DNA from 4 places in the Pseudoalteromonas sp. MB47 genome. Region 4 is predicted to be linked to each of the others. Evidence: predicted binding sites of a transcription regulator. Region 4 holds the regulator's gene; each other region holds the start of a gene.
The links. Region 4 encodes sigma-54, which starts transcription at its own class of promoters, with help from an activator protein. Its sites were predicted from a motif close to GTTGGCACGNNNNTNGNNT; they were not measured.
Positions count from the first base shown of each region.

Region 1 (5,542 bases), on a different contig from region 4:
GGCTCAATTGTTTATGCAGCATTATCTGGTGAAGAGCAAGGCTTGTTTGGCGGTAAAATTTTAGCTAAATATGCACAAGAGCATGATTGGCGTGTTCATGGTGTTTTAAACAATGACATGATTGGTAATTCAACGGGCATTAATGGTGTAACAGATAACACAACTGCACGTATTTTCTCTGAAGGCACACGCGTTATTGAAACGAAAGACCAGGCTCATAAACGCCGTTTTACGGGTGGTGAGGTTGACTCAGCAAGTCGTAACCTTGCGCGCTACATAGATACAATCGCAGATCGTTACATCGAGAATCTAGATACCATGTTGGTATATCGACTCGATCGGTTTGGTCGAGGAGGGCACCATCGTCCATTTAACGATGTTGGCTTTGCAGCTGTGCGTATTATGGAGACAAACGAAAACTATAATCAACAGCATCAAGACTTACGTACTGAAAATGGTATTACTTATGGTGACACCATCGACCATGTTGATTTTGCTTATGCAGCGAAATTAACGTCACTCAATGCAGTGACAATGGCTTCAATGGCGTGGGCTCCAGCGCCGCCAACGGGTGTTAGTATTTCAGGTGCCGTAAAGCCGAGTACAACATTAGCGTGGCATAAAAGTGATGATCCAACGGTGGTCAGTTATAAAATCTATTGGCGTTATACCAGTGAGCCACAATGGCAATTTAGCCGCGATGTTGGGAAGGTAACCGAAGCAACCCTTAAAAATGTTGTTATCGATAACTACTATTTTGGTGTTGCGGCTGTAAACAAAGAGGGTATTGAATCACCGGTTGTATTTCCTGGCGATGTTGGCGCGTTCGAATGGCCAGACAAATCTGCTAAATAGCAATCGTTAAGTCATAGCGGACACCACCCAGTTCGCTATGAGCTGCTGTAATACGCCAGTTATGGGCTTCGACAATTTGTTTTACTATCGCAAGCCCAATTCCTGAACCTGACTGTTTCACTGTTTTTAAGTCAGGCACTCTATAAAGATGGTCAAAAATCTTTGCTAAACTCTCGTCGCTGACGCCAGGGGATGAATCTTCATAGCAGATTAAAAGCTGTGTTTGGTTTTGGCTAATCGTCAAATTAATCTTACCAGGGTGATTTGTGTACTTAAGCGAATTACTGATTAAGTTTGCAAATAACTGTGAAAGCCGTGTTGCATCGCACTCAAAACTTAGTTCATCAGCAACATTTTGTGTAAATGTCACTTCAAATTTTTCAAGCTGGATCAGCATATCTGCGTGTAAACTTTGGAAATACTCAGCCGCATTAATTGTTGTTACGTTGAGCTGAAAGCTGCTTTGTTCTAAAAGTGAAATTTTATTTAAATCAGTCACTAAAGTTGCCATGTCGGTGATTTTTTGGTTAAGTTTTTCGTAAGTAAGCTCATTAAATTGGGCTAGGCCTGCTTGAAGCGTTTCAAGGTGTAAGCGCAACCCTGTTAATGGACCACTTAGTTCGTGAGCTACTTGTGATAATAACTTACTACGTTGACTGATTTGTTTATCCAGATAATTTCGGCGCTGTTCAATAAGCTGTTTTCTCTGTCTTATTCTTAATAAAGCAATGCCCATTGCAGCTAAAAGCAGGCTAAATAATAAGACGCTGTATAAAATAGCTTGACGTTGTGCGGCAATAGCTTGGCTTTTTTCATTGTCTTGAAGTTTTAAATCTTGTATTGCTAAATCGCGGTCGCGCATTGCAATGGAGTTTTGTAGCTCAGCTAAACGCTGGTTGTAGTTGTTACGGGCAAAGCCTTTTTCAAGCTCTGTAATAGCACGTTGATACGACAGGGCTTGTTTATAATCAGCTTGTTTTTCTGTCACAGTGATCAAATGTTCTAGGGCAATGATTTGCTTTTGCAGCTTATTTTTTTGCTTACTTAACTGGTAGGCTTGCTCAGCATAATGTTTAGCTTGTTCGTGCTCAGTAGAGCCAATGTACAGCTTAGCTAATGTAAGTAATACATCTATATATAAGTGATCGTCTTGCTTGAGTTCAATGAGCACTTGTTTTTCAATGCTTAATGCTTGGTCAGGTTTATCTATTTCGAGCAAATTTATCGCAATATTATGGTTTGCCCAGGCAGTATTTCGCGTACTGTTATAACTAGCGAAGACCTGCTTAGCCTCTTGTGCGTATGCAAGTGCTGCAGGGTAGTTTTTAAGTCCATATTCGCATTGGGATAGCTTAACTAAACTATGTCCGATATCAGACAGTGAACCCGTTTGCCTATCAAAACTAAGGGCTGTAATAAACTCGCTCTTTGCTTTTTCGTATTGTTCTAAATCTAAATAACTTTGGGCAATTGAATAACTTATACCTGCTTGTAATGAAATAGACGGCGACATTTGCTGAATAACTTCACGGCGTTTTAGCTTATATTCTAGGGCAAGGGTTAACCGGTCTAACTGTTCAAGATTACGCGAATAACCATGGTAGAGCATTTCTTTTTGCTTTAAGGTTAATTCTCGATTGTTGTCGTGAATATAAACCTCAAGCAAGTTCAAGGCTGCTTGATATTCACCTGCATTATGATAAGCACTGACAAGGCTCGCAACGGCATCAATTTCGTAATCGCTGAGTTGCAAACGCTGAAACAGCGCGACATTTTGTTGAGATAAGTGAATTGCAGATTCTAATTTATTTGCACTATATGCCAATCGAGCTTTGACTAAATATAATTCGCTATAAATAGAGGAGTCACTTTTATATTTTGGAGAAGACTCAAGTTCTTCTACTATGTTTTGCGCCTGTTGAAACTGACCTAGGTGTATATGAACGTGAATTAATCTAACATTAAAGCTTAATCGCTCAGCAAAACTGGCAGATTCAATAAGGCGTTTATCTATATTTGTTAAATATTTATAGCGTTCTTGGTAATCGCTTATTGTTCTAGCTTCATCAATGTGGCCTTGTAAAGTTGACGCAATTGATGCAAATGACAAGGTACACAGCAGAATAACAAGAGCTTTAAAGTTCATTTTTAACATTTATTATTATTTTTTCTGAAGCAATTCTAGCACATCATGCTTTTGTGTTGAGTAAATTTGTTTTTTGTGATTAAAAAGAATTGCATTTTGCGATATAGATGGTTGCATCTTGCAAAAAGGATCTGCAAAAAATATTTAAAACCTTATTTTTTAATGAGTTATATTTTGGAACAATTGCTGCTTTAAATAATTACATAACCACAGGAGAGTGTAATTATGAAAAGCAAAATACCCGTCTGTCTTTTATCAGTGCTTGCCACTAGTTATGTAAGCGCAGCTCCGTTTGAAGAATGCCCAAGTAAAGCATTTCTAATACAAGGTACACCTGCACAAATGTTTGGAATTGATTTGGTCTCTGCTAAAGCGACAGTATTAGCACCGTCATTAAACTTTAGTGACGAAACAAACAATGAAAGCGTAAATGCTGTGGGTTTTAACTATAAAGACCAATATATGTATGGCTTTAGTAAGCAAAGCCCTAAGAGTGTTGTCAAAATTGGTGATGATTATCAACTAGAACGACTCGTGGTTAACGGTCTGCCTGATACTAACTTCTATGTGGGTGACATCCATGTAAATAGTGAAACTAATCAGGCGGTATATTATTTGTATCATCCCAAATTCGGATTGTACGGTATTGATTTGACAGAGCCTGCTGATGAATATCAAGCTGATTTAGTTGCGGGTTCAGCTAGCTGGGGGTTAGCTATTTATGATTTTGCTTTTCATCCTAATAGCAACCTTTTGTATGCAGTTGAATCAAATGGCGACTTATACGAAATAGATCTTAATAATCAGACACCCACTTTTGTGGCGAACTTAGATATAGCTGGTGATACCGGAGCGAATGGTGCTGGGTATTTTGATGTAAAAGGACAGTTTTATTTTAGTAATAACCGAAGCGGTAAAATACACAAAGTAGACCTTAGCATTAGCCCTGTAAACGGTTACACGCCAACTGCTGCGGTGTTTACTTTAGGGCCTACATCAAATCAAAATGATGGTGCACGCTGCGCAATTGCTGAGGTAAAGGTAACGGATAATTCAATCGATTTTGGTGATGCACCTGCTCCTTATCAAACCTCACTCGAAGACAGTGGCGCAAGACATTTATTTGACCCAAATGCAGATCAAACTAATTTGGTTTACTTAGGTGCTACAGTAGATGGCGAGAATATTAATACACGTTCAGACTTACTTTTAACACCTGATGATCAATCAGATGACGGCGTTAAGTTCGTCACTGATTTGGTAGCAGGCAATACCAGTCAAATTATTGTTACCTCTGCAAATGACGAGACATATCTATACGCATGGTTTGATTGGGATCAGAATTACCAATTTGATGCGGATGAAATTACGGTGTCTAAATATCGGTTAAACCAAGGCGATAATAGCATTTTGGTTAATGTTCCAGATGATGCCGTTATGGGAACAACCTGGTCTCGCTTTCGTGTAACTGATGGTAGTGAAACCAATCCAATTACAGCAACTGGTGGTGTTATTGGTGGGGAGGTAGAAGATTACTCTGTAACAACATTGGGAAGCCTAGTTTACCCAGGAGAAAATAGCTGGGTAACACTTGCATTTGAGGATAAATGGCCATTTTCTGGAGATTATGACTTCAATGATTTAGTTATAAACTATCGAACTACAATTATAGATCAAAATGGTGTGGCTACAGGTTACAAAATAGAAGGTGAGCTAGTTGGGATAGGTGCTGATTTTCATAATGGCTTTGCAGTTAGGTTATATGAGACTGTGGAAGGTTCAAATGATAAACGCATTTTACGTAGCCAAATTAATGCTGAAAAAACTAGTTTACTGATTAATGGTCTTGAACAAACGCACGAGATCTTAGAGCAAAATACTGAAGATGCTATTTTCGTGATTATGCCTGATACTTGGGATTACATTGATAAACAGTCTAATTGTAATTATTTTAGAACCGAGACGGGTTGTGATAGCAATAGTAAAGTCACGTTTTCATTGTTTATTGATTTATTACCAGGTACAGCGACCGCTGATGCACCTAAGTACACATTAGATCCTTTCATATTTGCAGCTGATGGACACTATCATGGTGAAGCCTTGGTTGGTAAAGACCCTAGAAGCTGGGAGGTTCACCTTAAGAATCAGCAGCCGACAGAAAAATTTGATATGCAACTATTTTCTTTCGCAGAGTCTGATGATGCATCTGACAGTGCGCAGGGTTTTTACTTCCAAACCGAAACAGGTCTACCTTGGGCAATTGAAGTAGGTACTTCTTGGGCTCACCCTAAAGAAGGGGTAGATATTACCCATGCATACAGCGACTTTAAAGCATTTGCAGAATCAAAAGGGCAAGAAAAGCCAATGTGGTTCAACAATGCTAAGCCTGCTAACGTGATTTCAAGAGGAGAATAATTATGAAACATTATACTTTAGTGATCATAAGCTTAATGTTAGCTGCGTGTGGTGGCGGTGGTGAAGGCGACTCTGCAACGGAAAGTGCTGGAACAAATGTAACGCAAGCACCTACAACAGATACAA
Region 1 is NZ_VFBD01000020.1:17,057-22,598, forward strand. Features, by position in the region: gene IMPJCBKJ_RS09655 (M28 family metallopeptidase) at 1-855, shown strand, start outside; gene IMPJCBKJ_RS09660 (ATP-binding protein) at 848-3,001, opposite strand; gene IMPJCBKJ_RS09665 (LruC domain-containing protein) at 3,227-5,416, shown strand; gene IMPJCBKJ_RS09670 (hypothetical protein) at 5,419-5,542, shown strand, end outside.
Region 1: a site for sigma-54 is predicted at 3,175-3,193, ahead of IMPJCBKJ_RS09665 (LruC domain-containing protein). Genes of this name have one in related genera too.

Region 2 (5,542 bases), on a different contig from region 4:
AATTGCACCAAATAAAGTAGCAAAAATACCAAACTGCGCAGCCGCGCCTAACAGCAACATACGCGGATTTGCTATCAAGGCACTAAAGTCTGTAAGCGCCCCCACGCCCATAAAGATCAAAAGTGGGAACACCCCAGAGTCAATCCCTATGTGATACACGTAATAAAGCAAACCACCCGGTTCAGATAACCCGGCTACAGGAATATTAGTTAAAATAGCCCCAAAGCCGATAGGTAATAACAATAATGGCTCAAATTTACGGGCGATTGCGAGATATAATAACCCGCAACCTACCGCAATCATTATTAATGCAGGAAAGGTAAAGTTAGCAATACCTGTCGCATGCCAGAGGTTTAAAACACCATCCATCCTCTGTCTCCTATGCTAGCGCGATTAGCGCATCGCCAGTGGCAACAGAGTCGCCCTCTGCCACTAATACTTCTGCAATTGTACCTGAGTGTGCGGCGCGAACTTCTGTTTCCATTTTCATTGCTTCCATAATGATAACCACATCACCTTCATTTACTGTTTGGCCAGCTTTTACTTTCACTTTGAAAATATTGCCTGCTAACGGCGCGTTTAAGGTTTCGCTAACAGACGCTGAGGCAGATTGAGGAATTAACTCACTGTCTTTTAGAGTTACTTCTTTTAGTTCACCACCTTGCGCTACAACGACATCGTAAACTTTACCGTCAACTTTAACGCTGTATTGCTCTGCTTTTGCAGGACTTGAAGCGGCTGGTTTACTTTCTGACTTAGCAACTTCACCCGTTGGAATTGCTTCAAACGCATCAGGGTTGTTACGGTTTTTAATAAACTTAAGGCCAATTTGAGGGAATAATGCGTAAGTAAGCACATCATCAATCACGTCATCAGCAAGCTCTAAACCTTGCTCTTTAGCTTCACTTAATAACTCTGCTTCAAGCTTCTCAAGTTCAGGCTCAAGCTTATCAGCAGGACGGCAAGTGATTGCTTCAGCGCCATCTAGTACACGTTCTTGCAGCTCTTTATTCATTGGTGCTGGTGTTGCACCATACTCGCCTTTGAGCACACCCGCAGTTTCTTTAGTGATGGTTTTATATCGCTCGCCAGTCAACACATTAAGTACCGCTTGAGTACCAACAATTTGCGAGGTTGGTGTAACGAGTGGAATGTAACCTAAGTCTTCGCGAACACGCGGGATCTCAAGTAATACTTGATCAAGTTTATCAGCAGCACCTTGCTCTTTAAGCTGATTTTCCATATTAGTTAACATGCCGCCCGGCACTTGCGCTAATAAGATACGTCCATCAACGCCTTTAAGGCTGCCTTCAAATGCAGCATATTTCTTGCGTACGTCACGGAAGTAAGCAGCAATTTCTTCTAATTGGTTTAAATCAAGGCCTGTGTCTCGCTCAGTGCCTTCTACAATTGAAACGATGGTTTCTGTGGCGCTATGACCATAGGTCATACTCATTGACGAAATAGCCGTATCAAGCATATCGATACCTGCATCGATCGCTTTTTGATAAGTTGCAGTGCTTAAACCTGTGGTTGCGTGGCATTGCATCGCAATAGGAATAGACACAGTTTCTTTTAAACCTTTGATCAACTGTTCACAATCATAAGGCTTTAATAAACCTGCCATATCTTTGATACAAATTGAATGACAACCAAGATCTTCTAGTTGTTTTGCAAGCTCAAGCCACATATCAAGCGTATGGACTGGGCTTACTGTGTACGAAATAGTACCTTGGGCATGAGCACCTACTTTAACAGCAGCTTTAATGGCAGTTTCAAGGTTACGCACATCGTTCATCGCATCGAAAATGCGGAAAACATCAACACCGTTTTTGTGGGCACGCTCAACAAACTTTTCGACTACATCATCAGCATAATGACGGTAACCTAGAAGATTCTGTCCGCGTAGTAGCATTTGTTGCTTAGTGTTTGGCATTGCCGCTTTTAGCTCGCGAATACGTTGCCAAGGATCTTCACCTAAATAACGGATACACGAGTCAAACGTCGCACCACCCCATGATTCAATTGACCAATAACCCGCATTATCGAGTTTTTCTGCCATGGGTAGCATGTCGTCTAAGCGCATACGCGTTGCCAAAAGAGACTGGTGTGCGTCACGCAATACTAATTCGGTTAGTTTTAATTTAGCCATGTTTAAGCTGCCCCGTTATTTTTGTTTATTTCGAAATTGAGCAATTGCAGCGCTGATTGCTGCAATATGTGCCTGTGGCACACCCTGTTGAGGTTGAATTTTTGCTGTACGCGTAGGTTCTGCAATTGCAGGATCATCAAATCGACCCACTACCTTTGACATTAAAGTGACTGCTGAAATCAAAATAGTCAGAAAAACAAACACGCCTACCATGCCTGTCACCATCAAACTGGCCGCAGTGGTGAGTAATCCACCTATATCCATACGACTCCCCTCGCTTACTTAAAATAAAAAGTTATTTTTGTTAAATAATTATGCACCAATAATAACAAACAAAATTCATTTGTATAGCACCATTGTAAATTGGTAAAACCAATTAAATTTAAAATAACATGACATACATACAATTAACACCCCACTATTTATGCATTTAAAGCCCCGCTATAGATGATATAAATAATCAATATAGCCAGTCGTTATATGCTGAACTATTAATTAATAGCAACAAAATGGCTAAAAACCACACACAACAAGGTGTTAGAGGTAGCCAACCCAAACAATGTTAAATTGGTCTTACCATTTATTGGTGCATTATCTCTTTTTCTCATGCATCTCAATATGAAAAAATATCACTATGAATAAGTTACATGCTTACTCGTAAAAGTTACCAAATGATGAACCCTCTAAAGAACAACAAAAACACACAACCCATTGAAATATATAAAATAAAAGTTCTGGCACAGAACTCGCTTCAGTTACATCGAACTTAAGAAAATTTAAATAGCCAAGGAGACCACTATGTTACGCTGGACAATTACTTTTCTAGTTATCGCGTTAATCGCAGCAGTGTTAGGTTTTGGCGGTATCGCAGGAGCCGCTGCAGGCATCGCTAAGATTATCTTTTTTATATTTTTAGTATTACTTGTTATTTCGCTGGTATCAGGAGCACTTAGAGGCAACGTCCCTAAGTAGTTAAAAGCAGATAACCACTTACTTTTTTTAAATTTACAAGGAATTTCATTATGAAAAATTCAACTTTAAAAGCCGCAACTATCGCCCTATTTTCAGGTCTTTTCATCATGGGTTGTGAAGACAACTCTGCTGAAGACGCAGGTGAGCGTATTGACGAAGCAATTACTGATACACAAAATGCAGTTGAAGATGCATGTGAAGAAGTAAAAGAAGGTGTTAACGCAGAAGAAACTAACTGCTAATAGCACACCTTACTTAAGAAAAGCGGCCAAGTGCCGCTTTTTTGTTTTTTAAATGATGCATGAGATCTGAGATAATCGTAGGAATGGTTTTAACCGTGAACTTTTGGCTATAGCGTGAGTTTTTTCGGCGTTAAAACGCCTCCTACAAGTCTTAACTTGGGTTTAAAGTCTGATGACTTTATAAACCACCGCGCGAAATAAATTTCACGCCTACGTGAGCCTCAAACTCGATAACTTTACTCTTTCCTCTAGAAATTCGCTAACTTGTTGGGTTTTAATCTGATAGCTGACGGCTGAAAGCTGATAGCTCCTTTCTCTAGAAACTCGCTAACTTGTTGGGTTTTAATCTGATAGCTGACGGCTCTGAGTGCGTCTCCGTTCTACCCAACGTTATCACTCACATACCTTAGTGAGGGGCACATTTGTCGTTACACTTGCTATATGCCATTGGCCGTCGATAAAACTTACTTTTGCGACATCGCTTACAGCAAAATCTCCGGGGACATTTAAACGCGTTAAGTTGCTCGCTAACGGCTGCTGGCAATATGGGCCGGTATCACCATGCATTACAAGCACAGGCTTCTTAGTGTGCTTTGCGAAGTCGCTGATGGCATCTCGGTATATTTTAAATGCATCACAATTAGAGCGCTGTGATTCACTGCAAGTGGGTTTACTGGTCGGGTGGTAAATATCAGCCTGAAAGCCAAACACATAGGCCTTAGCATCTTGTTGAACAAGTGCTTGTTTTAACCAAATTAAGTTGTACTTATCACGTTTGTCAGCGGCATCAAGTGCTGCGTTTTTGTCACTTTTTAAAATTTGCGAGCGGCCATTAAAAGTGCCCGGTATATGCAAAGTACGAAACTCAATACCATCAAACTGCCAACGGGCATTCTCTAGCATTTCAGCTTGTGTGGCATAACCCTGTAGTTGCTGTGCTTTTTGTGTATAAGCATCGTCGAACATTAGGCCTTTAACAAAGCTTAGGCGCTCAAGCTCATCAAAACGCACCGATAGCTTCTCTCGGTCACAATCGGTCCATTCATTATCACCGGGGGTATAAATAAAAGGCTGTTTGGTCAACGACGTCAATAACGCTTTATTTGTTTGCAAAAGCTTGTTCGTGCAAGCAAGTGCTCCCGATTTCATATCACCAAGGTGCATTAAAAAGCCATGGGGTGTTGCTGCGATTGCTTTAGTAATTTTTCCGCCTTTGGCGAGATTAATTTCATCAATCGGGGTGTATGGCATATCGCCCATAACTAAAAAAGTATTTGTGGTCATTGCAAGTGCTAATGACATTGAACTAACAAACATACAACTTACACCTAAAAAATACAGATACCTTAAGCTCTCATAATGACAACTAAATGAAAACCAACTGCGGCAGTTTTTTTCTATCAATGTTAAACTGCTGCCAGTCGATTAATTGAGTCCCCAAATGACATTAAGTACAACTTACACACTAGATAAACCGTATTATTACGAATGCTTTGATGAGTCTTTGCCTTATTCATCTCAAGCCAAGCCTAAATACCCGCTGTTGATATTGTTAATAACCTTAGGCTTATTGGCGTTTTATCAATTAGAGAATCATTACCTTGGTAGCTTTATGATTATGCTTGCCGTCGTTGAGTGCTTATCGTTTTATTACAAGCGCCCATGGTGGGTCGCAAGACAAATGATGAGCCGTGCATCAGGCAGCGAAGTGACTATCGTATTTGATGATGATGGGGTGAAAGCCGAAAACCCGCATAAAAGCTACCAATTAAGCTGGCAACAGATTAGTGAGATTATTGAAACTGAGCGAGGTTATATTTTAAAGGCACAGCGCGGTATGCAATATATTTCTAAACAAGCGCTAAATGATGAAATGACAGCCGAACTAAATAAAAGAGCCACTCAGTGAGTGGCTCTTAAAATATCTGTCGCTGATTAAACGTTGCCCGGATTTGGGTTAGATTTCTCTGCTTGAATTCGCATGTAGATTTCTTCACGATGTACAGATACATCTTTCGGTGCGTTTACACCAATGCGAACTTGATTTCCTTTAACACCAAGAACAGTAACTGTTACTTCGTCACCGATCATTAGGGTTTCACCTACTCTACGAGTTAGTATTAGCATTCTCTTGCTCCCATGTTCCAAAAAATTAAAAGATTCCGCGTCAAAAACA
Region 2 is NZ_VFBD01000016.1:11,492-17,033, reverse strand. Features, by position in the region: gene IMPJCBKJ_RS08745 (sodium ion-translocating decarboxylase subunit beta) at 1-369, opposite strand, end outside; gene oadA (sodium-extruding oxaloacetate decarboxylase subunit alpha) at 380-2,152, opposite strand; gene IMPJCBKJ_RS08735 (OadG family transporter subunit) at 2,168-2,416, opposite strand; gene IMPJCBKJ_RS08730 (DUF1328 family protein) at 2,951-3,124, shown strand; gene IMPJCBKJ_RS08725 (hypothetical protein) at 3,175-3,366, shown strand; gene IMPJCBKJ_RS08720 (hypothetical protein) at 3,760-4,683, opposite strand; gene IMPJCBKJ_RS08715 (YcxB family protein) at 4,808-5,275, shown strand; gene csrA (carbon storage regulator CsrA) at 5,302-5,493, opposite strand.
Region 2: a site for sigma-54 is predicted at 2,886-2,904, ahead of IMPJCBKJ_RS08730 (DUF1328 family protein). Genes of this name have one in related genera too.

Region 3 (5,542 bases), on a different contig from region 4:
ACGTTTTTGCTAAAGCTGAAATGATCGTTAAAGTAAAAGAGCCACAAGCTGTTGAGCGTGCAATGTTACGCGAAGACCAAATTCTATTTACTTACCTTCACTTAGCACCGGATCTTCCACAAACTGAAGACCTAGTTAAAAGTGGCGCAGTGTGTATCGCTTACGAAACAGTAACTGATTCACGTGGCGGTTTACCTCTTCTAGCTCCTATGAGTGAAGTTGCTGGTCGTATGTCTATCCAAGCTGGTGCACAAGCGCTTGAAAAATCAAACCACGGTCGTGGTATGTTACTTGGTGGTGTACCAGGTGTTGAGCCAGCTAAAGTTGTTGTTATCGGCGGCGGCATGGTTGGTCGTAGCGCAGCGCAAATGGCTGTTGGCCTAGGTGCTGACGTTGTTGTTCTTGACCGTAACATCGACGTACTACGTGCATTAGACGCACAGTTCGGTAATAAAGTTAAAGCTATCTACTCTACTGCTGACGCACTCGAAAAACACGTATTAGAAGCTGACCTTGTTATCGGTGGCGTACTAATCCCAGGTGCAGCAGCGCCTAAACTAGTAACAGCTGAGCACATCAAAGCAATGAAGCCTGGTTCTGCAATCGTTGACGTTGCAATCGACCAAGGTGGTTGTATCGCAACGTCTAAAGCGACAACTCACGCTGATCCTACTTACATCGTTGATGACGTTGTTCACTACTGTGTTGCTAACATGCCAGGTGCTGTTCCACGTACTTCTACGTTCGCACTTAACAATGCAACATTACCGTTCATCATCAACCTTGCTAACAAAGGCTATAAGAAAGCGCTTCTTGACGATGCTAACTTCTTAAAAGGCTTAAACGTGATCAAAGGCCAAGTTACTTATAAAGAAGTAGCTGAAGCTTTCAACATGGAATATGTTGACCCACGTACAGCAGTTGAAAATGCTTAATAAGAATTAGCATTGTGAAACAAAAAAAGCAGCGATATCGCTGCTTTTTTTATGCCTGTTTGCAAATAAATTAGTTTATCTGCAAACAATTATATTTCTGATTAACGACGCTTAGTTTGTTTAGCGCGTTGATTGTGCTTTTTAACCGCCTTACGGATTTGGTTAATTTTGGCACGTTTGTCTTTACGCTTTTCAGGAATAACCGACAGCTTAGTTTGCGTTTCGCGGCCTAGTTGTACTGTTTTACGTAAATAGTTAACCGTGTCTAAATCAAGTTCAGCCCAACCACCTTGTGGCAAGCGCTTATCAAGCTCTAACTTACCGTAACGAATACGGATAAGACGCGATACTTCAACATCTTGTGATTGCCACAAACGACGTACTTCGCGGTTACGACCTTCTGTTAAAGTGACATTGAACCAACGGTTGATACCTTCACCACCCATAGGTTTGATGTTTAAGAATTTCGCAGGACCATCTTCAAGCTCAACGCCTTTTGTTAGAGTGCGTAGCGTTTCGTTAGTCACTTCACCAAACACACGAGCTGAGTACTCACGCTCTACTTCGTAGCTTGGGTGCATTAAACGGTTAGCAAGTTCACCATCGTTAGTAAACAGCATTAAACCTGCGGTATTAATATCTAATCGGCCAACTGCAATCCAGCGTTCGCCATCAACACGTGGTAAACGGTCAAATACCGTACGACGACCTTCTGGGTCTTTACGCGTACATAACTCACCTTCTGGTTTGTTATACATAAGCACACGACAAATACGGTCGGCTTTGTCTTCGATTTTCACTACGTGACCGTCAACACGAATTACATCGGTTGCTTCTACGCGGTCGCCTAAACGAGCCACTTTACCATTCACGCTCACGCGGTTGGCATCGATATATTTTTCCATTTCACGACGTGAACCCACGCCAGCACGGGCTAATACTTTTTGTAACTTTTCAGTTTCTACATTACTCATTCAGATAGTTCTCTCACAGAAGGATCGCTCAATAGCTGGTTGATTTTACTCTCCTGAAGTTCAGGTAACGGCGGTAATTCATCTAAACCAGCTAATGAAAAATAATCTAAGAAAGCGGATGTTGTGGCATACAACGCTGGGCGTCCAGGCACCTCTTTATGGCCAACAACCCTAACCCACTCTCTTTCTAATAAGGTTTTAATTATTCCTGAGCCAACAGCAACCCCCCGTACTTGTTCAATTTCACCACGGGTAATAGGTTGTCTATAGGCAATCAAGGATAACGTTTCTAGTAGTGCTCGTGAGTATTTAGGTGCGCGCTCTTGCCATAAGTTTGCCAGCCAAGGCGCTAAACTAGCGCAGGCTTGAAACCTGTAACCGCTGCCTACTGCAACAAGCTTAATGCCTCGGGTTTGATAATGCGTTTGAATTTGTTCAATTGCATTATTAATGCGCGGCATAGATACGCTTAAATCAGCTAATACTGTCTCTTTTAAATGACGTTTAGACACAGGTTTTCCAGCAACAAAAATCGCGGCTTCTATGATTTCGACTAACTGTTCATCACTGATACGTTTTGTGGCCATCACTACTAAAGGTCATTTTAAATCACTAACGCTCTATTATGACAGAAGTCGGCCAAGGTTGGAAAAATTATTGTAAAAAAGCCAGTGTAAAACACTGGCTTTGGGGGATATTTACGAATGAATATTGAAATTAGCTATTTTTAACCATTTCAAGGGCATCATCTTCTGCAACGTCGCTGCCATATTTGCTAATGTAATTAACAAACTCAGTGCGGCTTATACGCTTATCTTTGTTGCTATCCATATAGCCAAAGTGATTTGCGATATCGTCGTCATCGGCTTCTTCAATTGAAACATAACCATTTTTGTCGTTATCTAACGATTTAAAGTCATTTTCGATTGGGTCAAATTTAGCGATTTCAGCTTTAAATGCTGATTCAGATACCTCACTATCAGCTGCCACCTTGCCTGTATTTAATTGCATGTATGCATTAAATTCAGTACGGCTGATTTGCTCGTCCATATTGGTATCGATGTTTGAAAAATGCTCCCAAATTGCATCATCGTCAGCTTCTACCTTAGAGATATAGCCGTCATTGTCATTATCTAGACTGCCAAAATCGCTGTCGATTTTTGCTAAAGAGTTACTTGCAGAACATGCTGAAAGACTTAGTGCTGCTAAAATTGTAGATGCTAAAGTTAACTTTTTCATAAGACATTTCCTTGTAGTCGATTAGATTCAATTAGACTATTTCAAGTTGAATGCCAAAATGCCTTATTGACTAAAATCAAGCACTTACAATCTAGTTAAGTTACTGTTAAGCCTATGATTTAGCAAGCTTTTCATAGGTTGCTGTAATTTTTTCATAAAAAAAGCGCTCCGAAGAGCGCTTTTTACAAATAACAAAAATGCCGTTATTAGATAGCTGCGTTTTGGTAACGCTTAACGAAGTCTGTTACTGCTTCGCCATTACATTTTAACGTGTTTAAGTTGCCAATTTTTTCACGCACAGGTGTTAAACCTTTTTTAAGTGCAGTGATGCAAAGTTGAGTTTCTTTTTGCTCATTTTTAGCAAACACTTCAATCGCTGCTTTTGCTACTTCTTGTGATTGTGCTTTTTTTGCAATTTCACGAATGTCAGTACCGTTACATAAAATGCTTTTTGAAAAACGTGACATTGAAATGCCATGCTTTGCTGCTTCTTTACGTGCAGCGGTAAACCCTTCGTTTGCACTTAAGCTACATAACTTCGATTCAATACTGTTATCAGCTGAAAAGTAGTGCGGGTTGCTTGCTAATGAGCCAAATGAGATACATGCAAGAGAAAGCATCACTAATTGTTTTTTCATGGTTTACCTTTAAATAGTACATAATATGAACGGGTGGTTTGCGCGCATTATATAAACAAAAATAAGCAGATCAACTGAATTATTTATTTAATTTAATAATTAATAGTGAGTTAACAATGTTTTTAAATTAAGCAGCAATTGATCAACATTTACCCAATTTGATTTTCGTAATTAGCTCATGAATAAGCCCTAGTTTGATGATAGAATTGCGCTAAACACTGAAACAAAAATAATAGGTGCACCATGAAGGTAATCTCATTTAACATTAACGGCCTGCGCGCTCGTTTACACCAATTGCAAGCCGTAATTGATAAACATCAACCAGATATTATTGGCTTACAAGAAATCAAAGTACATGATGAGGCCTTCCCTCTCGAAGATGTGCAAAAAATGGGTTATCACGTTTATTTTCACGGTCAAAAAGCGCATTACGGCGTGGCTATGTTATGTAAACAAGAGCCGAAATCAGTAGTTAAAGGCTTTGCAACCGATACCGACGAATCACAGCGTCGTATGATCAGTGTTACCGTGACACAAGAAAATGGTCGTGACCTAACGGTGATGAATGGCTACTTCCCACAAGGCGATAATATTGCCCACGAAACCAAATTCCCTTATAAGCGTCAGTTCTATAAAGATTTAATGACTCACTTAGAAGATAACCACACGCCAGAGCAAGATGTTATTGTGATGGGCGACATTAATATTTCACCAACCGATCTCGACATTGGTATTGGTGAACCAAACCGTAAGCGCTGGTTAAAAACAGGTAAGTGTTCGTTCCAACCTGAAGAGCGTGAATGGTTAAGCACGTTATTAAACTGGGGCTTTAAAGATACTTTCCGTGAACTTTACCCAGAAAAAACCGAGCAATATTCGTGGTTTGATTACCGCTCAAAAGGTTTTGATGACAACCGCGGTCTACGCATTGATGTGATCTTAGCAACCCCTGCTCTTGCCGAGCGTTGTGCTGAGTCTGGTATCGATTACGAATTACGTGGTATCGAAAAACCATCTGATCATGCGCCGATTTGGTCAACATTTAACGCATGATAGACACACTGCAATGGCAGCTCCCTTTGTGGAGCTGTGTGGCTATAATACTTTGGCTCAGCTTTGATAAGCAAAGCGCATCACAATTGTTGGCAACGCCAATAAGACAAGTGGGTGTGCTCGCATGTGCTTTAGTACTTGCGGTACTGTGGCGCATTAAAGCGGGGATATTGCCAGGCCTCGAATTGCATATTTTAGGAGTCACTGCAGTGACCCTAATTTTAGGTTGGCGGCTGGCTATTTTTGCAAGTACCTTGGCGAGTTTGTTGTTAGTGCTGGTTTTACAATTGCCAATCAGTTTATTGCCTGTGCATTTGTTATTTACAGCGTTTATTCCAATTACGTTGAGCTATGTGTGCTTTGTAATTTGCTATACCTATTTACCAAGACACTTTTTTATTTATATCTTTTTATGCGCGTTTTTAACCGCTGCTGTTATCGCCTGTATTAAAATACTTACCAGCGGTGTATTTTATTACTTGCTTGGTGATTACAGTTTTATTGAGATTTCAGAAAACTATCTGATTCTGTGTGCCATAATTTGGTTTCCTGAAGCAATGCTCAATGGCATGGCCATTACCTTGATGATCACCTATCGCCCTCATTGGGTTAAAACCTTTTATGATAAGGACTATTTAGACTCATGAGTCTTTACTATCACTGCCCGATTTGCAAACTTGAACTTACTCTAAACGACAAAACT
Region 3 is NZ_VFBD01000025.1:89,189-94,730, reverse strand. Features, by position in the region: gene ald (alanine dehydrogenase) at 1-935, shown strand, start outside; gene rluB (23S rRNA pseudouridine(2605) synthase RluB) at 1,037-1,909, opposite strand; gene scpB (SMC-Scp complex subunit ScpB) at 1,906-2,496, opposite strand; gene IMPJCBKJ_RS13785 (EF-hand domain-containing protein) at 2,627-3,148, opposite strand; gene IMPJCBKJ_RS13780 (hypothetical protein) at 3,355-3,786, opposite strand; gene xthA (exodeoxyribonuclease III) at 4,030-4,839, shown strand; gene IMPJCBKJ_RS13770 (energy-coupling factor ABC transporter permease) at 4,836-5,486, shown strand; gene IMPJCBKJ_RS13765 (putative RNA methyltransferase) at 5,483-5,542, shown strand, end outside.
Region 3: a site for sigma-54 is predicted at 3,188-3,206, ahead of IMPJCBKJ_RS13785 (EF-hand domain-containing protein). Genes of this name have one in related genera too.

Region 4 (5,542 bases):
AATGTCGGTCTTGAAGTTGAAGCGGGCAGTATTGTTGGCTTGTTAGGGCCAAATGGTGCAGGTAAAACCACCACCTTCTATATGATTGTAGGCCTCGTACCAAGCGACAAAGGAAAAATAAGCATCGATGATAACGATATCACGCTTTTGCCAATGCACAGCCGTGCGCGCTTAGGTATTGGTTATCTACCACAAGAGTCGTCTATTTTTCGAAAATTAACAGTTTACCAAAACTTGATGGCCATATTAGAGACCCGCAAAGATCTTAACAAAACAACGCGCGAAGAGACTCTTAACAACTTATTAGATGAATTTAGCATTCAACATATTCGCGATAGCCAAGGTATGGCACTGTCAGGTGGTGAACGACGCCGCGTTGAAATTGCACGTGCATTAGCCGCTAATCCTAAATTTATCCTTTTAGATGAGCCTTTTGCTGGTGTTGATCCTATTTCGGTGTTAGATATAAAGAAAATTATTGAGCACCTAAAAAATCGTGGTATTGGTGTACTTATTACTGACCATAATGTTCGAGAAACCCTTGATGTTTGTGAAAAAGCCTACATTGTTTCTCATGGGGAGCTAATTGCATCAGGCACACCTGAGCACGTATTAGCTGACCAAACTGTACGTGATGTTTATCTAGGCGAGCAATTCAGGCTGTAACCATTACGCCACCGACTAGAGCATCTGCTAGACTTATACAATGACAATAAATCGATAACAGTGTCCTCACCGTTACCGATAACTTAAAAAGGATTGTTAGGGATACATGAGGCAATCATTACAGCTGCGCATGGGCCAGCAACTTACAATGACTCCACAACTGCAACAAGCCATTCGCTTGTTGCAGCTCAGTACATTGGATCTCCAGCAAGAAATTCAAGAAGCGCTTGATAGTAATCCTCTGCTTGAAGTGGAAGAAGCGGATTACAACGAAGAAAGCATCGGTAAGAATGAGCAAAAAGCGGAGTCTGACGATGTACAAGTCAGCGCGTCTGCCGACGAAGCACCTAGCGAATTCGAGCAAGAAAGCAGTGATGCTCTGAGTAAGGATACGGTTAGCGATGACTTAGCTATGGATGTTACGTGGGATGAGTACATGAGTGCCGCCCCATCAACATCGTCTGGGCCAATGCCTGAAGACGAGTCTATTTACCAAGGTGCTTCAACAGAAACACTGCAAGAATATTTAATGTGGCAACTACAGCTCACACCATTTAGTCCTACCGATGAAGCGATTGCCGTTGCCATCGTTGAAGCTATCGATGACTCAGGTATTTTAACGGTTAGCTGCGAAGATATTGTCGAAAGCTTTAATCAAAATAATGATGAAGAAGAAATCGAACTCGATGAAGTTGAAGCTGTCTTAAAAAGAATACAGTTATTCGATCCAGTTGGTATCGGCGCGCGAAGTTTACAAGAGTGCCTGTGTATACAACTTCGTCAATTCGATGCCAATACGCCATATTTAGCTGAAACTAAAATGGTTTTATCTGAGCATATCGAATTATTAGCAAGTCGCGACTATCGCACTTTAATGAAAAAGACTAAGCTTAAAGAAAACGAGCTTAAAGAAGTGATGACGCTCATTCACAGCTTAAATCCTAAGCCTGCGGATAGCATAGTACGCGAAGAATCTGAGTACGTCATACCCGATGTATCAGTGAAAAAAGTGAAAGGCCGCTGGGTAGTCGAGTTAAACCCAGATTGTATGCCAAAAATTAGAGTGAATAGCCAATATGCAGCGATGTCTCGCTCTGTTAAATCAAGTAGCGACAGCCAATTTATTCGTTCTCACTTACAAGAAGCAAAGTGGTTTATTAAGAGCTTAGAAAGCCGTAACGATACTTTACTAAAAGTGACCAACTGTATCGTGCAACAACAGCAAGCTTTCTTTGAACATGGCCCAGAGGCAATGAAGCCAATGGTGCTAAACGATGTCGCTGAAATGGTCGAAATGCATGAATCGACGATTTCTCGGGTTACAACACAAAAATATATGCATACCCCAAGGGGAATTTTTGAGTTGAAATATTTCTTCTCAAGCCATGTCAGCACCGAAAATGGTGGTGAGTGTTCTTCTACAGCAATTCGCGCTTTAATCAAGAAGTTAGTTGCTGCAGAAAACTCGGTTAAACCATTGAGTGATAGCAAAATTGCAGATATATTGGCTGAGCAAGGAATTAAAGTAGCTAGACGTACAATTGCAAAATATCGTGAGTCTCTAGCAATACCTCCGTCTAATCAGCGTAAAAGTCTGATTTAGACGTTTTACATAGAAGGAAAATGCTTATGCAACTAAATTTAACTGGTCGTCACGTAGAAGTCACTGATTCATTAAGAGACTATGTAAACACTAAGTTCGCAAAACTAGAAAGGCATTTTGATCATATTAATAATGTTCATGTCATTTTAGATGTAGAAAAATTAAGCCAAAAAGCAGAAGCAACTTTACATGTAAACGGAGGCGAGTTGTTCGCTTCTACAGAACATCAAGATATGTACGCAGCAATTGACTCATTGATCGATAAACTTGATCGCCAAGTCATTAAGCATAAAGAGAAATTAGCTCGACATTAAATTATGAAACTTAGTTCACTTACTAATCAGGACTGCAGCAAAGCTGCGGTCCTTTTTAATAGCAAAAAAAGAATTCTTGAGTATATTAGCGAGTTAGCTCACCAGCAGTTTCCTCATTTATCTCAACAAGATATCCTAGATGCTTTTCTGAACAGGGAAAAGTTAGGTAGTACAGGTATCGGCCGAGGAATAGCTATTCCCCACGGTCGAATGAGTGGTGCTGATGAACCTCATGCATTTATTATTGTCAGTGAATCTCCCATCAATTTTGATGCGATAGACAATCGTCCCGTTGATATTTTTGTCGCACTCATCGTACCAGATGGCGATTGCCAGTTGCACTTGAAGACCTTGTCAACAATTGCTGATAGACTTAAAGATAAAGATTTTTGTAAACAGTTGCGAAGTGCTACAAGCGATCAGCAACTATTTCAAGTAATTGCATCAGAGGCATAAATGGAATTAATAATTATCAGCGGTCGCTCAGGCTCGGGCAAATCGGTCGCTTTACGAGTTCTTGAAGACTTAGGCTACTATTGTGTTGATAATATTCCTGTCAACCTACTGCCTTCGCTCGTGCGAAGTGTTTCTGATAATTATGACAAAATTGCCGTCAGTATCGACGTACGTAACTTACCGAAAGAGCAGCAAGAGTTTAATGATATTCTTGAGTACCTGCCAGGTTTTGCAAACCCAACACTATTCTACCTAGATAGTGATGATCAAACCCTAATTAAGCGCTTTTCTGAAACTCGCCGTTTGCATCCATTATCGATTGATTCTTTACCGCTTGATCTTGCCATTAAACAAGAAAAAATCCTGCTTGATGTGCTGATCACCCGCGCTGACTTTATGATTGATACCACTGATTTGAGTGTTCATCAGTTAGCAGAATCAATTCGTGAAAAGATTTTAGGTAAGAAAGATAAAAAACTGATTATTACGTTTATGTCGTTTGGTTTTAAGCATGGTATTCCAAAAGAAGCTGACTACGTTTTTGATGCACGCTTTTTACCGAACCCACACTGGGAGCCTGATTTGAAGCCACTAACCGGTCTCGATCAGCCTGTCAGGGATTATTTAGCTAGCCACAGCATAGTGCAAAAGTTCACTTGGCAGATTCAAACCTTTGTACAGACTTGGTTGCCACATCTAGAGCGCAATAACCGCAGTTACCTAACCATTGCAATTGGTTGTACAGGAGGCCAACACCGTTCTGTTTACTTAGCGCAAACAATTGGTGAAAGCTTTTCTAAAACTCATGCTAATGTAAAAATTCGCCACCGCGAACAAGATATCTAACTAGGCACCAACAATGCACGCTGAAGATACCTTTTTAATTCAAAACAAACTTGGCTTACATGCTCGCGCTGCGACTGTTTTAGCGCAACTAGCACTGCAATTTGATGCCAAAATTACACTTTTTCAAGATGAGAAAGAAGCTGAAGGCGACAGCGTGTTAGCGTTAATGCTCCTTGAAAGTAGTCAAGGAAAAGAGGTTCGTGTTGTATGCGAAGGTCCTGACGCTGACGCTGCATTAACGGCAATCGGCGAATTAATTGCGCAACGCTTTCACGAGCAAGAATAGCATTTGCTAAGACTTCAAGGTTTACGGTAAACTTACTTCGGATATTTAAAATTCCCTTTAAATATCCTACTTTTATATCGCTCGCTTTTCTAAATTACAAAACTCTTAATAAATTTATCGCAGTGCGACGATATCTCTGCAAATACACTACAAAGCAACTATGCTGTATTTGCATAGCCTATTTAAACTTTTTTCAGTTGTAAGGACGCCAATGCCAGAAGCCTTTGAACAAGATTACCCACTACAACAACTCAAACAAGTGACCAAGTCACTCAATAGTGGTCAATTTGTTCAAGTGCGCGGCATGTTAGCCAAAACGGCACCTTGTGATACAGCCCTTTTACTTGAGTCTTCTCCCCATAAAATTCGTCGTATGCTTTGGCAGCTGGTTGACCCAGATGTCCGTGGTGATGTTCTAGAGGAACTCTCTGAAGATGTACGTCTTGGCATTATTGCCCAGATGGAGCCTGAGCACATTGCTGCTGCTACAGAAGATATGGACGACGATGACTTAGGTGAGGTTTTACGTAGTCTTCCTGATACCGTATATCAAGACGTTGTTAGCGCGATGGACTCGCAAGATAGAGAAAGGGCAACTCAAGCGCTTTCTTATCAAGAGCGCTCAGCCGGAGCCCTGATGAACAGCGATACGGTAACCATTCGTCCAGATGTTACCCTAGATGTAGTTTTACGCTATTTACGCTTACGAGGTGAGTTACCAGAGGGTACCGATGATTTATATGTAGTTGATAAACATAACTGCTTTTTAGGGGCGCTTTCGTTAACCACGCTACTGACAAGTCCTTCTGATAAAGTTGTTCGTGATTTAATGGATGAAGACTGTGAGTCAATCCTAATCTCTATGGATGAAAGTGATGTAGCGCAACTGTTCGAGCGTCACAACTGGATTTCAGCCCCTGTTGTAGATGATAACGCTCACTTGCTTGGTCGTATTACCATCGATGATATCGTTGACGTAATCCGTGAAGATGCTGAACACAGCATGCTAAGCCTTGCTGGTCTTGACGACGAAGAAGATACCTTTGCGCCAGTACTCAAAAGCTCGCAGCGTCGCTCTATTTGGCTTGGGGTTAACTTATTAACCGCATTGCTAGCAGCAATTGTGGCAAGCTTTTTCGAAAACACCTTAGCAATCTTACCTATTTTAGCGGTACTCAATGGTATCGTTCCTTCAATGGGTGGCGTTGCAGGTAGCCAAACCTTAACCCTGGTTATTCGTGGTATAGCGGTTGGCCATATCAACCAAACCAACCAACGCTTCTTATTACTCAAAGAGCTGGCGATTGGCGCACTGAATGGTATTATTTGGTCGATATTAATTGCTGGAGTGGTTGCCCTATGGCAATGGGA
Region 4 is NZ_VFBD01000011.1:100,080-105,621, forward strand. Features, by position in the region: gene lptB (LPS export ABC transporter ATP-binding protein) at 1-666, shown strand, start outside; gene IMPJCBKJ_RS07290 (RNA polymerase factor sigma-54) at 773-2,269, shown strand; gene hpf (ribosome hibernation promoting factor) at 2,296-2,583, shown strand; gene ptsN (PTS IIA-like nitrogen regulatory protein PtsN) at 2,587-3,039, shown strand; gene rapZ (RNase adapter RapZ) at 3,040-3,885, shown strand; gene IMPJCBKJ_RS07310 (HPr family phosphocarrier protein) at 3,899-4,171, shown strand; gene mgtE (magnesium transporter) at 4,383-5,542, shown strand, end outside.